Regions from separate parts of the Rhizobium binae genome, predicted to be linked through region 1. Evidence: riboswitches for the same ligand, from Rfam matches in the RefSeq annotation. Region 1 holds a riboswitch; each other region holds the start of a gene.
What was found. A riboswitch is a leader RNA that binds a small molecule or an ion and turns the genes downstream of it on or off. The one in region 1 is predicted to bind cobalamin.
Positions count from the first base shown of each region.

Region 2: another riboswitch for cobalamin. It lies ahead of cobU (bifunctional adenosylcobinamide kinase/adenosylcobinamide-phosphate guanylyltransferase); the one in region 1 lies ahead of bluB (5,6-dimethylbenzimidazole synthase).
Region 3: another riboswitch for cobalamin. It lies ahead of nrdH (glutaredoxin-like protein NrdH); the one in region 1 lies ahead of bluB (5,6-dimethylbenzimidazole synthase).

Region 1 covers NZ_CP071604.1:2,507,331-2,513,152, forward strand. The annotation lists gene J2J99_RS12285 (ribonuclease H family protein) at 1-62, opposite strand, end outside; gene J2J99_RS12290 (DUF2865 domain-containing protein) at 215-1,312, shown strand; gene bluB (5,6-dimethylbenzimidazole synthase) at 1,316-2,005, opposite strand; cobalamin riboswitch at 2,048-2,234, opposite strand; gene J2J99_RS12300 (methyl-accepting chemotaxis protein) at 2,470-4,344, shown strand; gene J2J99_RS12305 (hypothetical protein) at 4,405-4,986, shown strand; gene J2J99_RS12310 (3-deoxy-7-phosphoheptulonate synthase) at 5,326-5,822, shown strand, end outside.
Region 2 covers NZ_CP071604.1:2,646,098-2,651,919, forward strand. The annotation lists gene cobN (cobaltochelatase subunit CobN) at 1-3,085, opposite strand, end outside; gene cobW (cobalamin biosynthesis protein CobW) at 3,090-4,139, opposite strand; gene cobU (bifunctional adenosylcobinamide kinase/adenosylcobinamide-phosphate guanylyltransferase) at 4,146-4,670, opposite strand; cobalamin riboswitch at 4,869-5,265, opposite strand; gene J2J99_RS12990 (chloride channel protein) at 5,521-5,822, shown strand, end outside.
Region 3 covers NZ_CP071604.1:4,036,353-4,042,174, reverse strand. The annotation lists gene J2J99_RS19710 (heavy metal translocating P-type ATPase) at 1-1,288, shown strand, start outside; cobalamin riboswitch at 1,493-1,719, shown strand; gene nrdH (glutaredoxin-like protein NrdH) at 1,981-2,202, shown strand; gene nrdI (class Ib ribonucleoside-diphosphate reductase assembly flavoprotein NrdI) at 2,216-2,620, shown strand; gene nrdE (class 1b ribonucleoside-diphosphate reductase subunit alpha) at 2,599-4,803, shown strand; gene nrdF (class 1b ribonucleoside-diphosphate reductase subunit beta) at 4,980-5,822, shown strand, end outside.

The sequences.
Region 1 (5,822 bases):
CCGGCTTCCGGTGCGTCGGTTGGTGTTGCGGGAGGTTGGATCCTGCCGGAAAGGCCTGCCATTTTAACCGAGTCTCGGGCAATTGCTGGATAAGATGACGAAAACACGCTAGAAATTTCACTGAGCTTGTTAAGAGAAATACGTTAAGGGAAACGCGCGGCCGGTTGAAGTCGCATGCGACCCATCGACCGTTTGCTCATTCCGGGACGACGCCGTGAAACGCCGAAACCTGTCTTTTGTGCTTCTCCTTGCCTTCGCGACGCCCGTCGCTGCGCAGACAAGCGCCATCTGTGATGACCTGCGCGGCCGTCTGGCCGACTTGCCGCGATCGATCGGCAACGGCAATGGTCCGGAGGCACGCCACTTTGCCGGCGCGATCGCCGAGCAGAATCTTGAGCTGCGCAAGGTCCGCAACGACCTGCGCAGCTATGGCTGCACTTCGGGTAGCATGGTGGTGATCGGGGGCGATAACGCCGAATATTGCGCTGAGCTCTCGCAGGCTGAAGCCCGGATGATCGATAATATCCAGTATCTCCAGGATCGTCGCGCCGAACTGCGCAGTCAAGGCGCCGGTGATGACGGCGGACGCCGCGAGCTGATGGCCGCGATCGAACAGAACGGCTGCAACAGCGAGAATTTCTACGACCCTTCCGAGCGTAGCGCCGACGACCCTGCCCCCAGCATCGAAGAGCAGGCGATGCGCGGCGATACCTTCATTCCGCTCGGCGGCGGTCAAGAGGTCGATCCGCGTTACGGCCTGCCGCGGGCCGAGATGATGTCGCCGGTCAGCACCATCTGCGTGCGCAGCTGCGATGGCGGCTTCTTCCCGATCAGTTCGAACGCCACCTCGGTCGATTTCGGCCGCGACGCTGAGACCTGCGCCAAGATGTGCCCCGGCATCGAGACCGAGCTTTTCTATCGTGACATCAGGAGCACGGACGCCTCGAATATGATTTCGGTAGCAACCGGCACGCCTTACAGCGCCATGCAGAACGCCTTCGTCTACAAGAACCGCGCGCCTGGTGAGAAAAACGCCTGCGCCTGCAATCTCACCGCCTATTACGAGGAGATGCGCGACAAGCAGGCCGTGAGCGAACCGCCGCAGCATGGCTCGATCACGACGATCCGCACCAATCCGGCGACAAAGAATGCAGCGACAACACCCGCGCCGCAGCCATCCGTTCCAGATCGTCCCTATGATCCCACGCAGAACAAGGTCCGCCAGGTCGGCCCGCAATTCTTCGCCGGCGACCAGGGCTCGATCGATCTTGCCAACCCGGCAACGCCAGGCCCTCAGCCGCAGCAGCAGTGACCGCTACTGCTCGCTCCGTCCCCAGCCATCATGGAAGACGAGTTCCTCGAGTGGCAGCCGCTGCCGCCAGCCTTTGACGGAAAGCTCCGGCTCGTCATACAGCCGATCGACGAAGCCGGCGCAGAGCCAGGCGACCACCTCGATATGATCGGGGATACCGAGAATGGTTTTCAGCTCGCCTTCGCGAAAGATACTGACCCAGCCGATGCCGATCCCTTCGGCGCGCGCCGCAAGCCAGAGGTTCTGGATGGCGCAGACCGTCGAATAGGAATCCATCCGCGGATTGTGCGTGCGGCCCAGCACGACGCTGCCGCTGCGTGTAGGATCGCAGGTCACGCAGATCCCAAGTGGCGCCTCGGCGATGCCTTCAAGCTTCAGGGAGCGGTACGCCTGCCGCCGCTCGCCGTCAAACATCAGCGCCGCTTCCTCATTCGCCTTGGCAAAGGCATCCCGGACACGCGCCCGCACCTCCGGTTTTTTCACCAGGATGAAATTCCACGGCTGCATGAAGCCAACAGAGGGCGCGTGATGGGCGGCCGTCAGAAGCCGCGCCACGACGTCATCCGGCAACAGATCGGGCAGGAACTGGCTGCGCACGTCGCGCCGCGTCATGATCGCGTGATAAACGGCCTCGCGTTCGGCGAGAGAAAAACCTGATGCCACCGACATGGCATCCTCATCAAAGGGTCGCATCGTCAAATCCCCAACAACGCAACCGCCCGCCGTCCGCGCGGGTTGGGTCTATCTTGCCAGGCCGGTCTTCTGACTTGGCGTCATCCGTCTGCCGCAGCCTTCCCGGCAATAGCCAGTGGCATGATGAAGCGGCAGGCGTCGGCCTTACAGCGTTGGGCACGTTCCGGTCCTGCACCGGATTCCCGATTCTCCCGCCTGACCGGCGGGCACCTGACCGGGCATCTATTTCAGTAAATGAGCACCGGGGCAAGAACCGGCGAGAGTGCGAGAGCGAAACAACTTTCGCCTGGCCTGCATCCCATTCCACTTTATCATTTATTCACATGTCAAATACACAATTCGTTTGCGCGTTTTGGGTTGCAACTCCGACATGGGCATGATCGCTCATAATGTGACCGTCAGCGTGGATGCCCGTGTCGATACGCCGGTCATGTCCGACCGAGCCGCAATTCCAGGCCCCGCGGATGTTCCAATTTTTGAAAACGATGCCTCTGACAGCCAAGCTGGCGGCGATTATCGTTGCCGTCAATCTTTGCGGCATTTCGGCCCTCGCCACCTATACCTGGGTGTATGAAACCCGGGCGCTGATCGACGGCGCCAAGGCAAACTGGTCGAAGGATGTGGAGCAGTTTGCCTCTCTGGCCGCAGGCGGCGTCAAATGGGGTAAGGCGAATGCGGTTCGCGAGGCCTATTCGCTTTACCGTGACGACCCCTCGCTCGATCTCGTGCAGTTTGCCGCATTCAACGCCGAGCCCACCGCCGTCGATAGCTGGTCACGCGACGGCATGGCCAGTTTGACCACGCCGGCCGATCTGGCGAAGCGCCTCAGTGCGAAACCCGACAAGACAACGGTCGATGATGGCGGGATATCAGCCGGATTGGTCACGATTATCGCCCCGCTGCCGGTGGACAAGTCAGGCAAGGCAACCGGTTACATCGTCACCAACTGGTCGGTCGAAAAGATTGCTTCCGAAGTCAGGCAGAAAGTCCTCGTATCGCTGCTCACGCAGTCGGTTATCACCGCGCTTGCCGTCATCGCCTTTCTTCTCGCCATGCGTAGCCTCGTTGGCCGCCCTCTCAGAATCCTCAGCGAGCGCATCGGCGCGCTGCAGAAAGGCGATCTGACCTCCCCCGTCACCTATAAAGAGAATGGCGATGAAATCGGCTTTCTCGCGCGGGCACTCGAGGTCTTCCGTCACGAGGCGATCGCAAAAGTCGAAAGAGAGCAGGCTGCTGCCGAGCAGAGCGCCGCTTTCGACGCCGAACGGGCCCATAACGCGTTGCTGACGGAAGAAGCCAACAGCCGGCAGCGACAGGTGATGATCAGCCTTGCCAACTCGCTGGAAAAACTCGCCGCCGGCGATTTCTCGATCCAGCTTGCCGATCTCGGTCCTGAGTTCGATAAGTTGCGGCAGGATTTCAACAATATGGTCCAGGCCGTCGCGGCCGCGCTGACAGAGATCAAGATCGCCTCTCTCGCAGTTGAAGGCGGGTCGAGCGAGCTGGCCTCCTCCGCAGATGAGCTCGCCAAGCGAACCGAGCAACAGGCGGCAGCACTCGAGCAGACCGCCGCCGCACTCGATGAAGTGACCACGACTGTCAAGTCATCGTCGCAGCGCGCTGAAGAAACCGGAGAATTGGTCGAGGAGACGAAGCGCAGCGCCCAGGTATCGGCGACGGTGGTGCGTGACGCGATCGGAGCGATGGACAGGATCCAGACCTCCTCCAGCCAGATCGGCCGCATTATCGGCGTCATCGATGAAATTGCTTTCCAGACGAATCTGCTGGCGCTGAATGCCGGCGTCGAGGCCGCGCGTGCCGGCGAAGCCGGCAAGGGGTTCGCCGTTGTCGCCCAGGAGGTTCGTGAACTCGCTCAGCGGTCGGCGAATGCGGCGAAGGAAATCAAGCACCTGATCAATGTCTCGGGCCAAGAGGTCGCCGCCGGCGTTGGACTGGTGAACGAGACCGGGGACGCTCTCCTGAAGATCGAGGAACAGATCAACCGCATCAGCGACAGCATCGCTTCCATCGTTCAGTCCTATCGCGAACAGGCAACGGGATTGCAGGAAATCAACGGCGCGATCAACCAGATGGATCACGCGACGCAGCAGAATGCGGCGATGGTTGAGGAAACCAATGCGGCCTGCCAGGAACTGCTCTCTCAAGGACGCCAGCTCCAGGATTCGGCCGGAAGGTTCGTCGTCGCTGCGTCTTCGGCAAGCCAGGTCAAGCCGGCTGCCCACAGCACTCGTCACTCTCGCTCCGAGCCCAGAGCCGTCGCGCCCCGGCATGCGGGAAATGCCGCCGTCGCCGCCTCTCCGGGCGCCTGGGAGTTCTGACGTCATCTACCTCCGACAAAAGCTTATTTCTCAGCAACTGATCACAGGAAGGGAACAGTCATGAAGAGAGTTGTGACCGCATTGCTTTTCGCCTCTGCTGCATTCGCCGCGCCCATGGGCGTAGCCATGGCCGAGGATGCCAAGCTCGCTCCGATCGCCGATTACGTGAAGAGCGACGTCAAGCCCTGGCTCAACGATCCCGCTATCATCGAGGCCATCAAGGCGCAGGACGCTGCGAATGCCAAGCTTAGCGAAGCCGACATCGACGCTCTCGACAAGAAATGGCGCGCCGAAGTCGATGGCTCCGATCACTCGATGATCGACGGCGTGCTAGGCAATGCGCTGTCGAAACTCCTGCAGGAAAAGAAGGAGGCCTCAGGCGGCAAGATTACCGAGATCTTCGTCATGGACGCAAAGGGGCTGAATGTCGGTCAGAGCGACGTGACCTCCGACTACTGGCAGGGCGACGAGGCCAAATTCCAGAAGTCCTTCGGCGCCGGCAAGGATGCCATTTTCGTCGACGAGATCGAAAAGGACGAGTCGACCCAGACATTGCAGTCGCAGGCAAGCGTGACGATTTCGGACGATGCGGGAACGCCGATCGGCGCCATCACGGTCGGCGTCAACGTCGACGCCCTGTGATCGCAGCAGCGGCCTTCAGTTAGCAGTTGTTATGAACACGGTGGCCCGGAGGCGTGCGCTCTCGGGCCACACGTCTTCAGGCTACGGCCGAAGCGATTACTAACCTTGGAGCATCCGATTTCAGGCAGCAAATTCTGCGTGACAACGGGGAGCCATGACGCTACATACGCCTGATGTCGACGACTTCAATTTACGCCTCGCGATTTTATTGGTACCGCTGCTGCCAGCGGATGCGGGTCCGTGCGTAACTGAATTCGACACGACGACAACCCGAACAGCCGCTAGTCTACCTGGCGGCTTTTTTGTTTCCGCACGGTATGACCAAACAGGAGCCACACCGTGCCCGATACCATTGATGATCTGCGTATCCTCGAGATCACGCCGCTGACCAAACCTGCAGATATCATCGCGGAAATCCCCCGAACCGTTGCAGTCAGCGCGACGGTGACCAGCAACCGTCGTGCGATCCATAAGATTCTCGAGGGAGAAGACGACCGCCTGATCGTCGTCATCGGCCCGTGCTCCATCCATGATCCTGCTGCGGCACGCGAATATGCCGAGCGGCTGGCGGAACAACGGCAGCGCTTCTCGAGCGATCTCGAAATCGTCATGCGCGTCTATTTCGAAAAGCCGCGCACCACGGTCGGCTGGAAGGGCCTGATAAACGATCCGCATCTCGATGGCAGCTACCGCATCGAGGAAGGACTTCGGATTGCCAGGCGCCTGCTGCTCGACATCAATGCGATGGGCTTGCCTGCCGGCGTCGAATTCCTCGAAACGATCACGCCGCAATACATCACCGATCTCGTGAGCTGGGGCGCGATCGGCGCACGCAC
Region 2 (5,822 bases), 140 kb from region 1:
CCGCCGCGTTCTCATCAAGCCCGGCAGCCGTGAGCCGCGCCGTCTCGCCGCGCATGCGCCCGGCGATCGGATTGTCGGCCGCATCCTCATCCAGCGCGCCGATGGCGCGGATTGCCTTGTCGAATAGGGCAATCTGTTCCGGAAAAGCATCTCGGAAGAAGCCGGATATGCGTAGTGTCACATCCACGCGCGGCCGCCGCAGCATGGCCGGCGGGATGATCTCGTAGCCGGTGACCCGCCGCGAGGCCATGTCCCACATCGGCTTGACACCGATCAGCGCCAAGGCCTGCGCGATATCATCGCCGCCGGTACGCATGTTGGACGTGCCCCAGGCCGTCAGCCCGAAGGAAATAGGCCATTCGCCATGATCCTGCACATAGCGCCGGATCAGCAGTTCAGCAGACCTTTTCCCAAGCTCATAAGCGGCCGGTGTGGGCACCGCGCGGCTGTCGACCGAATAGAAATTCCGCCCCGTCGGCAAAACATCCGGCCGCCCCCGCGTCGGCGCACCGGAGGGGCCGGGCGGCACAAAACGACCGTCGAGGCCACGCAGCAGACTGGCGATCTCGGCCGGACCGCAGGCGAGGGTCGAGGGCTTGAGGCAGGATTCTATTTGGTCGAGCACAGCTCTGGTCTGGGACCAGAGGGGTGGGCAAGTGAACTCACCGGCAACGAGCTTGGCCGCGAGCAGCTCGATACGCTCGACCGTGTCGCCATTGGTGCGCCAAGGGGCGTCGAGGAGGTCGGCCAGGATTGGTGAACGGGGGCCCGTCCAGGGGGCGGCCATGTCGCAGTCGAGGGGATCGAATGTGGATGCGACGGACACAACACCTAAAGCCAAATCTCCCGCAATCGCCCGCTGCAAACTCGCATCCCCACCCTCGCCGAGCCCGCGCGGCACCCGCGCCAGCGCCACGGTGAGATCCGTCAGCAACCGCCCTTCCGGCGAAAGCCCGAACACATGCAATCCATCCCGGATCTGCATTTCCTTGAGGTCGCAGAGATAGGCATCAAGTTTCTTCAGCGCCTCGCCTTCGCTCTCCCCCTTCGCAATCCCCGCATCCCGATCCAGCCCGATATCGGCAACAAGGTCCAAGATCTGCCGGGAAAGCAGCCGGATGCGCCTGGGATCCCCACCCGACGCCTCGTAATATTCATCGACCAGCGCCTCCAGATCCTTGAGAGGCCCATAGCTTTCCGCTCGCGTCAGCGGCGGCGTCAGGTGGTCGATGATGACGGCACCGGTGCGGCGCTTCGCCTGCGTGCCCTCGCCGGGATCATTGACGATGAAGGGATAGAGATGCGGCAACGGCCCGAGGATGGCCTCCGGGTAGCAGCTTTCCGATAGCGCCAGCGCCTTGCCCGGCAGCCATTCCAGATTGCCGTGCTTGCCCATGTGAATGACGACATCGGCGCCGAACTCCTGGCGCAGGAAGGCATAGAAGGCGAAATAGCCATGCGGCGGCACCAGATCCGGCGAGTGGTAGCTCTCCTTGGGATCGATATTGTAACCACGCGCCGGCTGGATGCCGACGAGCAAGCCACCAAACCGGGCGAACGGCAGGGCGAAAGCGCCCTCGCGCAGATAGGGATCGGCTTCGGGATTGCCCCAGCGCGCCGTCACCTCATGCTGAATCTGTTTGGGAAGAGAGGTGAAGAAGCTCTTGTATCGACTCACGGAAAGCGTCTCGCGCACCATCTTACCGTCGAAGCCTGAATTGGTCGGCCCTTGAATCAGATGCCGCATAAGCGCATCGCCATCGGCTGGGATGCCGGCAACGGGATAACCGGCCTTATCCATCGCCCGCATAACCTCGATCGTGCCGGCGGGGGTATCGAGACCGACGCCATTGCCGAGCCGCCCGTCACGATTGGGATAATTCGCCATGACCAGCACAACGCGCCGCTCCGCAGTCCCCTTCCGCCGCAGCCGCGCCCAGTTGCCGGCAAGTGTGGCGACATAGGCCATGCGCCCGGCATCCGGTTCGCTGGAAACGATGTTGGCCTCGACGGCGGCGTCATAGCGGGCAGCCGCCTTGAAGGCGACGGCGCGCGACAGCACACGTCCATCCACCTCCGGCAAGGTGACGTTCATGCCGAGATCGCGGGCCGATAGCCCTTGCGAAGAGGCCACCCAGGCCTCCCACGACGAAGCCGAGAAAATCGCCTGCAGCACGATCGCGTCATTCGCCTCCAGCACCGTCGGCTCGCGATCGCCGCCGGGGGCAGAGACTGCGAAGCCCGTGGTGTTGATGACGACATCGGGTTTCACGTCGGCAAAGATGGTTTGAAGGATACCCTTGGAGACGGGGTCCTTAAGGCTATAGGCAAAGACCGGTAGCGGGGCCAGTCCTTGCGCCCCCAGCGCTTCGATCAGGGCCTCGACGGGCCGGATTTCGCCGCTTTGGACGAGAGCGCGGTAGAAGGCGATGGCGACGACAGCGCGATCCGCAGGTTTAAAACCCACCTCTTCAACCGATTGTGCTGCACCCCCCTCACCTGAGACGAGCCCCCGCCACTCCTCAACGCCAACCAGCCCCCGCCCCGGCCACCATATCCCCGCTTTCATCAGCGGCGCGGCCGGCGCCGGCTTCTCCTCTCCCGAGAGCATCGCCGAGGCATAGGCGAGAAAGCCCCGCGCATTGGCATCACCACCCTCGATCAGATACCCCCACAATGCATTGAGATCCTCCGGCGCCACATTGGAAAACGGCGTCAGCCCCGCATCCGGCTTCGCATCGCCCGGCAGCACCGCAATCAGCGCTCCGCTGCGGGCCGCCCCGGCATGCAGCGCCTCCAGCGCATAGTGGAAATAGCTCGCCCCTCCCAGGGCTCGCACGATAATCAGCTTCGCATGCCGCGCCGTGCGCTCGACATAGGTATCGACCGACATCGGGTGCTTTAGGCTCATCAGGCTCGCAAGCCGCAGCGAATGCCCAGTCGCCCCGCCGGCATGGACCGCGGCGATCGCCGCAAGCTCGGTGTCGGCGGCCGACAGGAACAGGATATCGCCCGGCGACTGGCCGAGGTCGATGGCTTCGTCGCCGTCGCTGATCGTTCCCTGCTGGGCCAGAAGCAGATGCATGGATTTACGTCAGCGCCTCGATCGCCGCCCTGACCGCATCTTGATCCATGTCGTAAAGGCCGATGACGACGAGGCGCGTGGCCCGCGCTTCGCCCGGCGTCCAGGCGCGGTCGAAATACTGGTCGATGCGGGCGCCGACGGCCTGCAACTGCAGGCGCATTGGCTTGCCCGCAACGTCGATGAAGCCCTTCAGGCGCAGCACGTCATGCTCCGCGATGATCTCCTTCAGCTTCTCGATAAAGCCGGTGATGTCCGAGATAGCGCCAAGCTCGGCGACGAAACTGTCGAATTCGTCGTGGTCATGCGGCTCGCCAGCCTCGTGTTCCAGCTCGTGATGAGACTTGCGGTTGACGATATCGCCCTCCGTGCCGATGCCGAGGCCGAGCAGCACGCTGGCCGGCACCTCGCCGTTCCTGGCTTCGATCATCACGGGCTTGCGGGCGATGCGTGAGGCGACTTCGCTCTTCACGCGGCCGAGGCCGTCAGTGTCGATCAGGTCGGTCTTGTTGAGCACGATCAGGTCGGCACAGGTCAGTTGATCCTCGAAAAGCTCCTCGATGGGGCTCTCGTGATCGAGCGATTCATCCTCGACGCGGCGGGCATCGACGGCATCGTGATCGTCGGCGAACCGCCCGGCGGCAACGGCTGCGCTATCGACCACGGTGATGACGCCGTCGACAGTGACTTCACTGCGAATATCCGGCCAGTTGAAGGCGGCGACCAGCGGTTGCGGCAGCGCAAGACCCGAAGTTTCGATGACGATATGGTCTGGACGCTGGTCTCGCTCCAGGAGTTTGGTCATGGTCGGAATGAAATCGTCGGCCACCGTGCAGCAGATGCAGCCGTTGGTGAGCTCGATGATATCGTCCTCGGTGCAATTCTCCGCGCCGCAGCCCTTCAGCACGTCGCCGTCGACGCCGAGATCGCCAAACTCATTGATGATCAGCGCGATCTTCCTGCCGCCCGCATTGGTAAGCAGGTTGCGGATCATCGTCGTCTTGCCCGCACCCAGGAAGCCGGTGATGACGGTTGCGGGAATCTTCTGGTGGTTCATGGAACTTCAACCCTTCATTTTCAGCGGCAGCCCTGCCGCGATGAAATAAACTTCGCCGGCTTTCGCCGCGATCATCTGGTGCAGCCGGCCGGCATGGTCGCGGAACTCCCGCGCCATGCGGTTCTCGGGCACGATGCCGAGGCCGACTTCATTGGAAACGATGACAAGGCGCGCCTTTGCCTGCGGCAGCCACGCCGCAAGCGCGGCAGCCTGTAGCGCGGTATCGCGACCTTCCATCATCAGATTGGTCAGCCACAACGTCAGGCAATCGATGAGGATCGCCCTGCCCGCGCCATCGATGGCCGCAAGCCGCTCGGCAAGCGCCAATGGCTCCTCGTGCGTAGTCCAGGAGGAGCCGCGATCGGCCTTGTGCTGATCGATCCGCGCCTGCATCTCCTCGTCCCATGCCCGGCCAGTCGCGATATAATGGCGCTCGAGGCCGCTCGCTGTGACGAGGTTTTCGGCGAAGCGGGATTTACCGGAGCGCGCGCCGCCGAGAACGAGGGTGGAATTGGGAAGGCAATCGGTCATGCCGAGGCGCTCCTGCTGGGGAGGTCGGTGCCTCGATTTGCTCCGCAGATACCACAGCTGGCGGTCGAGCGGGGCGCCACGTTCTCGACGCAGGAGACTGAAAGCCTCTCATCTGCCACACAAGGCAGAGCCGAATTCATTCGTTCAGCCAAAACAACCTCCGTGCTGGCAGCGGGCTCTTTGCCCTGGATTGGGCTTTTCGCCCGGCACGGGATGGCAGGTCTCCTGGCTCGCGGGTATCGGCCACGATCGGGGCGGACCGGAAACCGGTCGCCCCTGATCGTGCCGGCGGACCCGCCTCACCTTCCCGGCTGCTTCGGTGAAGAGGTGGACGATTCGTAGAAATAGAGGCGTCCGACCCCGGTTGTTCACCATGCATTTCCAGTGGCTTTTCCGGCATCTCGTCCTTTCCGCCCGCCCGCACCATTGCTGGCTGCCGGCGAAAAGCGCTGAATGCCGGATGGAAGACCCTAACCGCTCTACAGTCGCGGGGTCGGCTGTGATGAAGGCGCCCGGCTTGGGTCCGCCCCGTCACATTCCCTTTTCATCCGGAAGAGCGCAACGCCGATCCGGAACCATCCGTTATGTCGGGATGGTCAGGCGACCATCCTTATAGCAAAGATGGTTAGGCAAGCCGGCGATTGAAGTCAACGACCTTCGCGGCCGCCTCGCACCGGATTAGCCACGGAGCTATAGGCCAATACGACTGAGTCTACCGGAAAAATCGTCTTTTATCAGAGTCTTACGTCGTGAATATTTGATCGGCGCGCCGGCTTTTCGCCGCAATTGCGTTGCAAGCGGACTGCGCCGTCGCCCTTGAACGGGTCTCTCCCCGCCTAGTTGTTTAGCCATGCTCATGAAATTGGATCGGCGCCGCTTGCGGGCGCTGCGTGTTTTCTTCGATCCGGGACGGTTGCGTGCACTGACCCGCCGCAGCGAGGTCGGCCTGTCGCTGGCAGGCGCCGTCGTCGGCATCGCCTCCGGGCTGGCCGTCACCGGCATGAGTCTCGTTTCCAAGGAACTGCATCAACTTGTCTTCGGCATCGCCGACGAGCAAAGGCTGAGTTCGTCGCTGATCGAAGACAAGCTGCTGCTGCTCACCGCCCCCGTCATGGGTGGCGTCCTGCTCGGCCTATTGCTTTACATTCTGGC
Region 3 (5,822 bases), 1.5 Mb from region 1:
TGCGGTGCTTAGGGTTCGCGTCACAGCGGCCGCGGCCGACAACACCATCGCCCGGGTGGTCAAGCTGGTGGAAGAGGCGCAGGAATCGAAGGCGCCGACGGAACGCTTCATCGACCGGTTCTCGCGCTATTACACGCCAGGCGTCGTGGTGGTCGCGGCGTTGGTTGCAGTCGTTCCACCGCTGTTCCTCGCCGGCGTGTGGGCTGAATGGATCTACAAGGGCCTTGCCATCCTGCTGATCGGCTGCCCCTGCGCGCTTGTCATCTCGACGCCGGCAGCAATCGCAGCCTCGCTTTCGGCAGGCGCGCGGCGCGGACTGCTGATGAAGGGCGGTGCGGTGCTGGAAGGCCTTGGGAAGGTGACGATGGTCGCCTTGGACAAGACGGGCACGCTGACGGAAGGCAAGCCTCAGGTGACCGATATCGTTTCCTTCAGTTTGAACGAAGCGCAGCTCCTGTCGCGCGCGGCGGTGCTGGAGCAGGGCTCCAGCCATCCTTTGGCGCTTGCGATCCTCAACCGCGCCAAGGCGGACGGCGTTCCCGTGCCGCCGGCCTTCGAGCTGGAGGCGCTGCCGGGCAAGGGCGTCACGGGCAAAGTCGGGGGCGAGACTCTGGATCTGCTGTCGCCGTCCGCCGCTCGCGAGCGCGGGGCGCTTGATGGGGAAAAGGACGCCTGCATCAGTGCGCTGAACGACGAGGGCAAGAGCGTGTCGGTGCTTCTCGTCAATGGCGCGGCAGCCGGCCTGATCGCCATGCGCGACGAGCCGCGTGAGGATGCTGAAGCCGGGCTGTCGGCCCTGAAAGCAGCGGGGATAGAGGCGATGATGCTCACGGGTGACAACAAGCGGGCGGCGGCAGCCGTCGCCGGCATGCTCGGCATCGACTGGCGCGGCGAGATGATGCCGCAAGACAAACAGAAGGCCGTCGGCGAATTCAAACGCCGGGGCTTCATCGTCGCCAAGGTCGGCGACGGCATCAACGACGCGCCCGCGCTGGCGGCTGCCGATATCGGCATTGCCATGGGCGGCGGCACCGACGTGGCGCTGGAGACGGCCGATGCGGCCGTGCTACACGGACGCGTCGGCGACGTGGCGCGAATGATCGCGCTTTCGCAGCGGACGATGCGCAATATTTTTCAGAATATCACCATTGCGCTCGGGCTGAAGGCTGTCTTCCTGGTGACGACGATCATCGGGATGACCGGGCTCTGGCCGGCGATCCTCGCCGATACCGGCGCCACCGTGCTGGTGACGTTCAACGCGCTCCGGCTGCTTCGAATAAGGGGATAGGCGCTTGTCTATTCGGCTCGATTCGAGCCTTCGAAATTGAAGATCGCAGAGCCGGCTACAGGCGGGCTCTATTCGTTCCGATGTTCTCCACAGCCCATTTTGCTTAAACATTCGTTATCCATGTTTTTCACAGGAACGCAGCGATTTCAGCCCGCTCGTAACGCGATGCATCAACCACCCATTGACGCTTTTCTCGATTCGCGTACTATATCTAGTGTTCGAGGTGCCTTCGATTCGTCAGGATCTGGGGGCGAAGATGGGAATACGGTGCGTTTCGCCATGATGGCGCAACAAGGCCGGAGCTGCCCCCGCAACTGTAAGCGGCGAGCAACTGTCCGATTTCAGGTCACTGAGGCATGAGGCCTCGGGAAGGCCGGGGCAGGGTGCTTCGACCCGCTAGCCAGGAGACCTGCCTTGAACGAAACGTCCACGGGCGGGGTGTCCGGAAGGTCGCGTGCATGAAGCGGAATGATCCGCGCCTGTTGCGCTGCCCCGAACGTCCGCATGCGCACTTCGGGGTTGAAGTCATGTCCAGAACATCAAGGCCGCCGCCCGCACAAATCCGGAAAGAGATCGTATCGGGCGTTTAAGCCGCCGACTTTGCCAGATCACCATCAAGCGTTGCCCCGGACGTCGCAAGGCGTCCGATCCGAGTATTGCGTCCTGAATTCTTTGACATCACGAGGAACATGATGAGCGTTACCGTCTACAGCAAACCTGCCTGCGTCCAGTGCACCGCCACCTATCGCGCCCTCGACCGCCTGGGCGTCGATTACGATATCGTCGATATCTCGCAGGACGCCGAAGCGCTCGATCGCGTCCGCAGCCTCGGCTACATGCAGGCGCCGGTCGTCATCGCCGGCGAGCGGCATTGGGCGGGTTTCCGTCCCGATATGATCAGTGCGCTCTCCTGACCGGAAAACGGCGGTGGGGCTGATCGTCTACTATTCCAGCCGATCGGAGAACACCCACCGATTCGTCACCAAGCTCGGGCTGCGCGCGGCGCGCATTCCTTCTAGCGGCGGAGAGGCGTTGCGTATCCGCGAGCCTTTCGTTCTCATCGTGCCGACCTATAGCGGCGACAGTGGCAAGGGTGCCGTTCCCAAGCAGGTGATCCGTTTCTTGAACGATGCGGAGAATCGAGGACACATCCGGGGCGTTATTGCCGCGGGCAACAGCAATTTCGGCGAGACATACGGGCTCGCCGGCGACGTGATTTCGCAGAAATGCCAGGTGCCCTACCTCTACAGGTTCGAGCTCATGGGCACGGAAGAAGATGTCGCCAACGTCAAACACGGAATGGAACGATTTTGGACACGGCAACAACTCTGACGCGGGATGCGGGCGCAAAACCGCATAGCACTTTTGCTCACCCCGCCGGCGAACGCCCTGTAAAAGCGGCGGAAACGCTGGACTATCATGCGCTGAACGCCATGCTGAACCTCTATGACGATGAGGGACGGATCCAGCTCGACAAGGACCGCTTGGCGGCAAAGCAGTATTTCCTGCAACACGTGAACCAGAACACCGTGTTCTTTCACAATCTCAGGGAAAAGCTCGATTACCTCGTGACCGAGGGCTACTACCAGCAGGAGGTGCTCGACCAGTATTCCTTCAATTTCGTACGCGAACTGTTCGATGAGGCCTATGCCCGAAAGTTCCGTTTCCCGACCTTCCTCGGTGCGTTCAAATATTACACCAGCTATACGCTGAAGACCTTCGACGGAAAACGCTATCTCGAGCGCTACGAGGACCGCATCTGCATGGTGGCGCTGACGCTGGCGCGTGGCGATGAGGCCCTTGCCCGCGACGTGGTCGACGAGATCATTTCCGGCCGGTTCCAGCCGGCGACGCCGACCTTCCTCAACGCTGGCAAGAAGCAGCGCGGCGAACTTGTCTCCTGCTTCCTGCTGCGGGTCGAGGACAATATGGAATCGATCGGCCGGTCGATCAATTCGGCGCTGCAATTGTCGAAGCGCGGCGGCGGCGTGGCGCTGTCGCTGACGAACATCCGCGAGGCCGGCGCGCCGATCAAGCAGATCGAGAACCAGTCGTCGGGCATCATTCCCGTCATGAAACTGCTCGAAGACAGTTTTTCCTATGCCAACCAGCTCGGTGCCCGTCAGGGAGCGGGTGCTGTCTATCTCAACGCCCATCACCCCGACATTATGCGCTTCCTCGACACCAAGCGCGAAAATGCCGATGAGAAGATCCGCATCAAGACGCTGTCGCTCGGCGTCGTCGTGCCCGACATCACCTTCGAGCTCGCCAAGAACAACGAGGATATGTATCTGTTCTCGCCCTATGACGTGGAGCGCGTTTACGGCATGCCCTTCACCGAGATTTCGGTGACGGAAAAGTACCGGGAGATGGTGGCGGACGCCCGTATCTCGAAGAAGAAGATCAAGGCGCGTGAATTCTTCCAGGTGCTCGCCGAGATACAGTTCGAGAGCGGTTATCCCTACCTCATGTTCGAGGATACGGTGAACCGGGCAAACCCGATCGCCGGCCGCATTTCGATGAGCAACCTCTGCTCGGAGATCCTGCAGGTCAGCGAGGCGAGCGAATACAACGACGACCTCTCCTACAAGCATCTGGGCAAGGATATTTCCTGCAATCTCGGCTCGCTGAACATTGCGGCGGCCATGGATTCCGCCGATTTCGGCAAGACGGTCGAGACCTCGATCAGGGCGCTGACGGCCGTCTCGGACATGAGCCACATTGCCTCGGTCCCTTCGATCGAGAAGGGCAACGACGAGAGCCATGCGATCGGCCTCGGCCAGATGAACCTGCACGGCTATCTCGCCCGCGCACGCATCTTCTACGGCTCGGAGGAAGGCGTCGATTTCACCAATATCTATTTCTATACGGTGACCTATCACGCGATTCGCGCCTCGAACCTGCTGGCGGTCGAACGCGGCCAAAGCTTCAAGGGCTTCGAGAATTCGAAATATGCCTCCGGCGACTATTTCGACAAATATATCGAAACGGAATGGAAGCCGGCGACCGAGAAGGTGCAGGCGCTGTTCGACAAATCAGGAATCCATATTCCGACACAGGAGGATTGGGCGGTATTGAAGACGGCTGTCATGACTTCCGGCCTGTATAACCAGAACCTGCAGGCTGTGCCGCCGACTGGCTCGATCTCCTACATCAACCACTCGACCTCCTCGATCCATCCGATCGTCTCGAAGGTCGAGATCCGCAAGGAAGGCAAGATCGGCCGCGTCTATTATCCGGCGCCGTTCATGACCAACGACAATCTCGATTATTACCAGGACGCCTACGAGATCGGCGCGGAGAAGATCATCGACACCTATGCGGCGGCGACCCAGCATGTCGACCAGGGTCTGTCGCTGACCCTGTTCTTCCGCGACACGGCAACGACGCGCGATATCAACAAGGCGCAGATCTATGCCTGGAAGAAGGGCATCAAGACGATCTACTACATCCGCCTTCGCCAGATGGCGCTGTCCGGCACCGAGGTCCAGGGCTGCGTCTCTTGTACGCTTTGAGTTGAATTGGGCCGCGAGCCTTTGGGCGAATGGCCCCCTCATCCGCCCGCCAGCAGCTTCTCCCGCTGGGGAGAAGAGACAAGCCGATTACACGGCGTTCCCCTCTCCCCGGCGGGGAGAGGGCAGGGTGAGGGGGCTCCACGCTCCGTTAGAATTTATGGAAGAAAGACCACCAAATGAACATCGCCATCAAGCCAGCTTCCCGCGTGCGCGCCATCAATTGGAACCGCATCGAAGACGACAAGGATCTCGAGGCTTGGAACCGGCTGACCGGCAATTTCTGGCTGCCGGAGAAGGTGCCGCTTTCCAACGACATTCCTTCCTGGGCGACGCTGACGCCGGCGGAGCAACAGCTGACCATCCGCGTGTTCACCGGGCTGACCCTGCTCGACACGATTCAGAGCGGCGTCGGCTCCATCAGGCTGATGGAGGATGCGGTAACGCCGCATGAGGAGGCGGTGCTTTCCAACATCTCGTTCATGGAGGCGGTGCATGCGCGCTCTTATTCCTCGATCTTCTCGACGCTGTGCTCGACGCCCGATGTCGATGACGCCTATCGCTGGTCGGAGGAGAACGAGTTCCTGCAACGAAAATCGGCGCTGATCATGGAGCAATATGGTTCCGGCGATCCCTTGAAGAAGAAGATTGCCAGCGTTTTCCTCGAAAGCTTCCTCTTCTATTCCGGCTTCTATCTGCCGATGTACTGGTCAAGCCGCGCCAAGCTGACCAACACGGCCGATATGATCCGGCTGATCATCCGCGACGAGGCGGTGCACGGCTATTATATCGGCTACAAATTCCAGCGCGGGCTGGAGCGGTTGTCCGAGGAGAGACGGCAGGAGACCAAGGATTTCGCCTTCGACCTGCTGCTCGAACTCTACGACAACGAGGCGAGATATACCGAGGCGCTCTATGATGGCGTCGGGCTGACCGAGGACGTCAAGAAATTCCTGCATTACAACGCCAACAAGGCCCTGATGAACCTGGGCTACGAGGCGCTTTTCCCGGCCGAAGCCTGC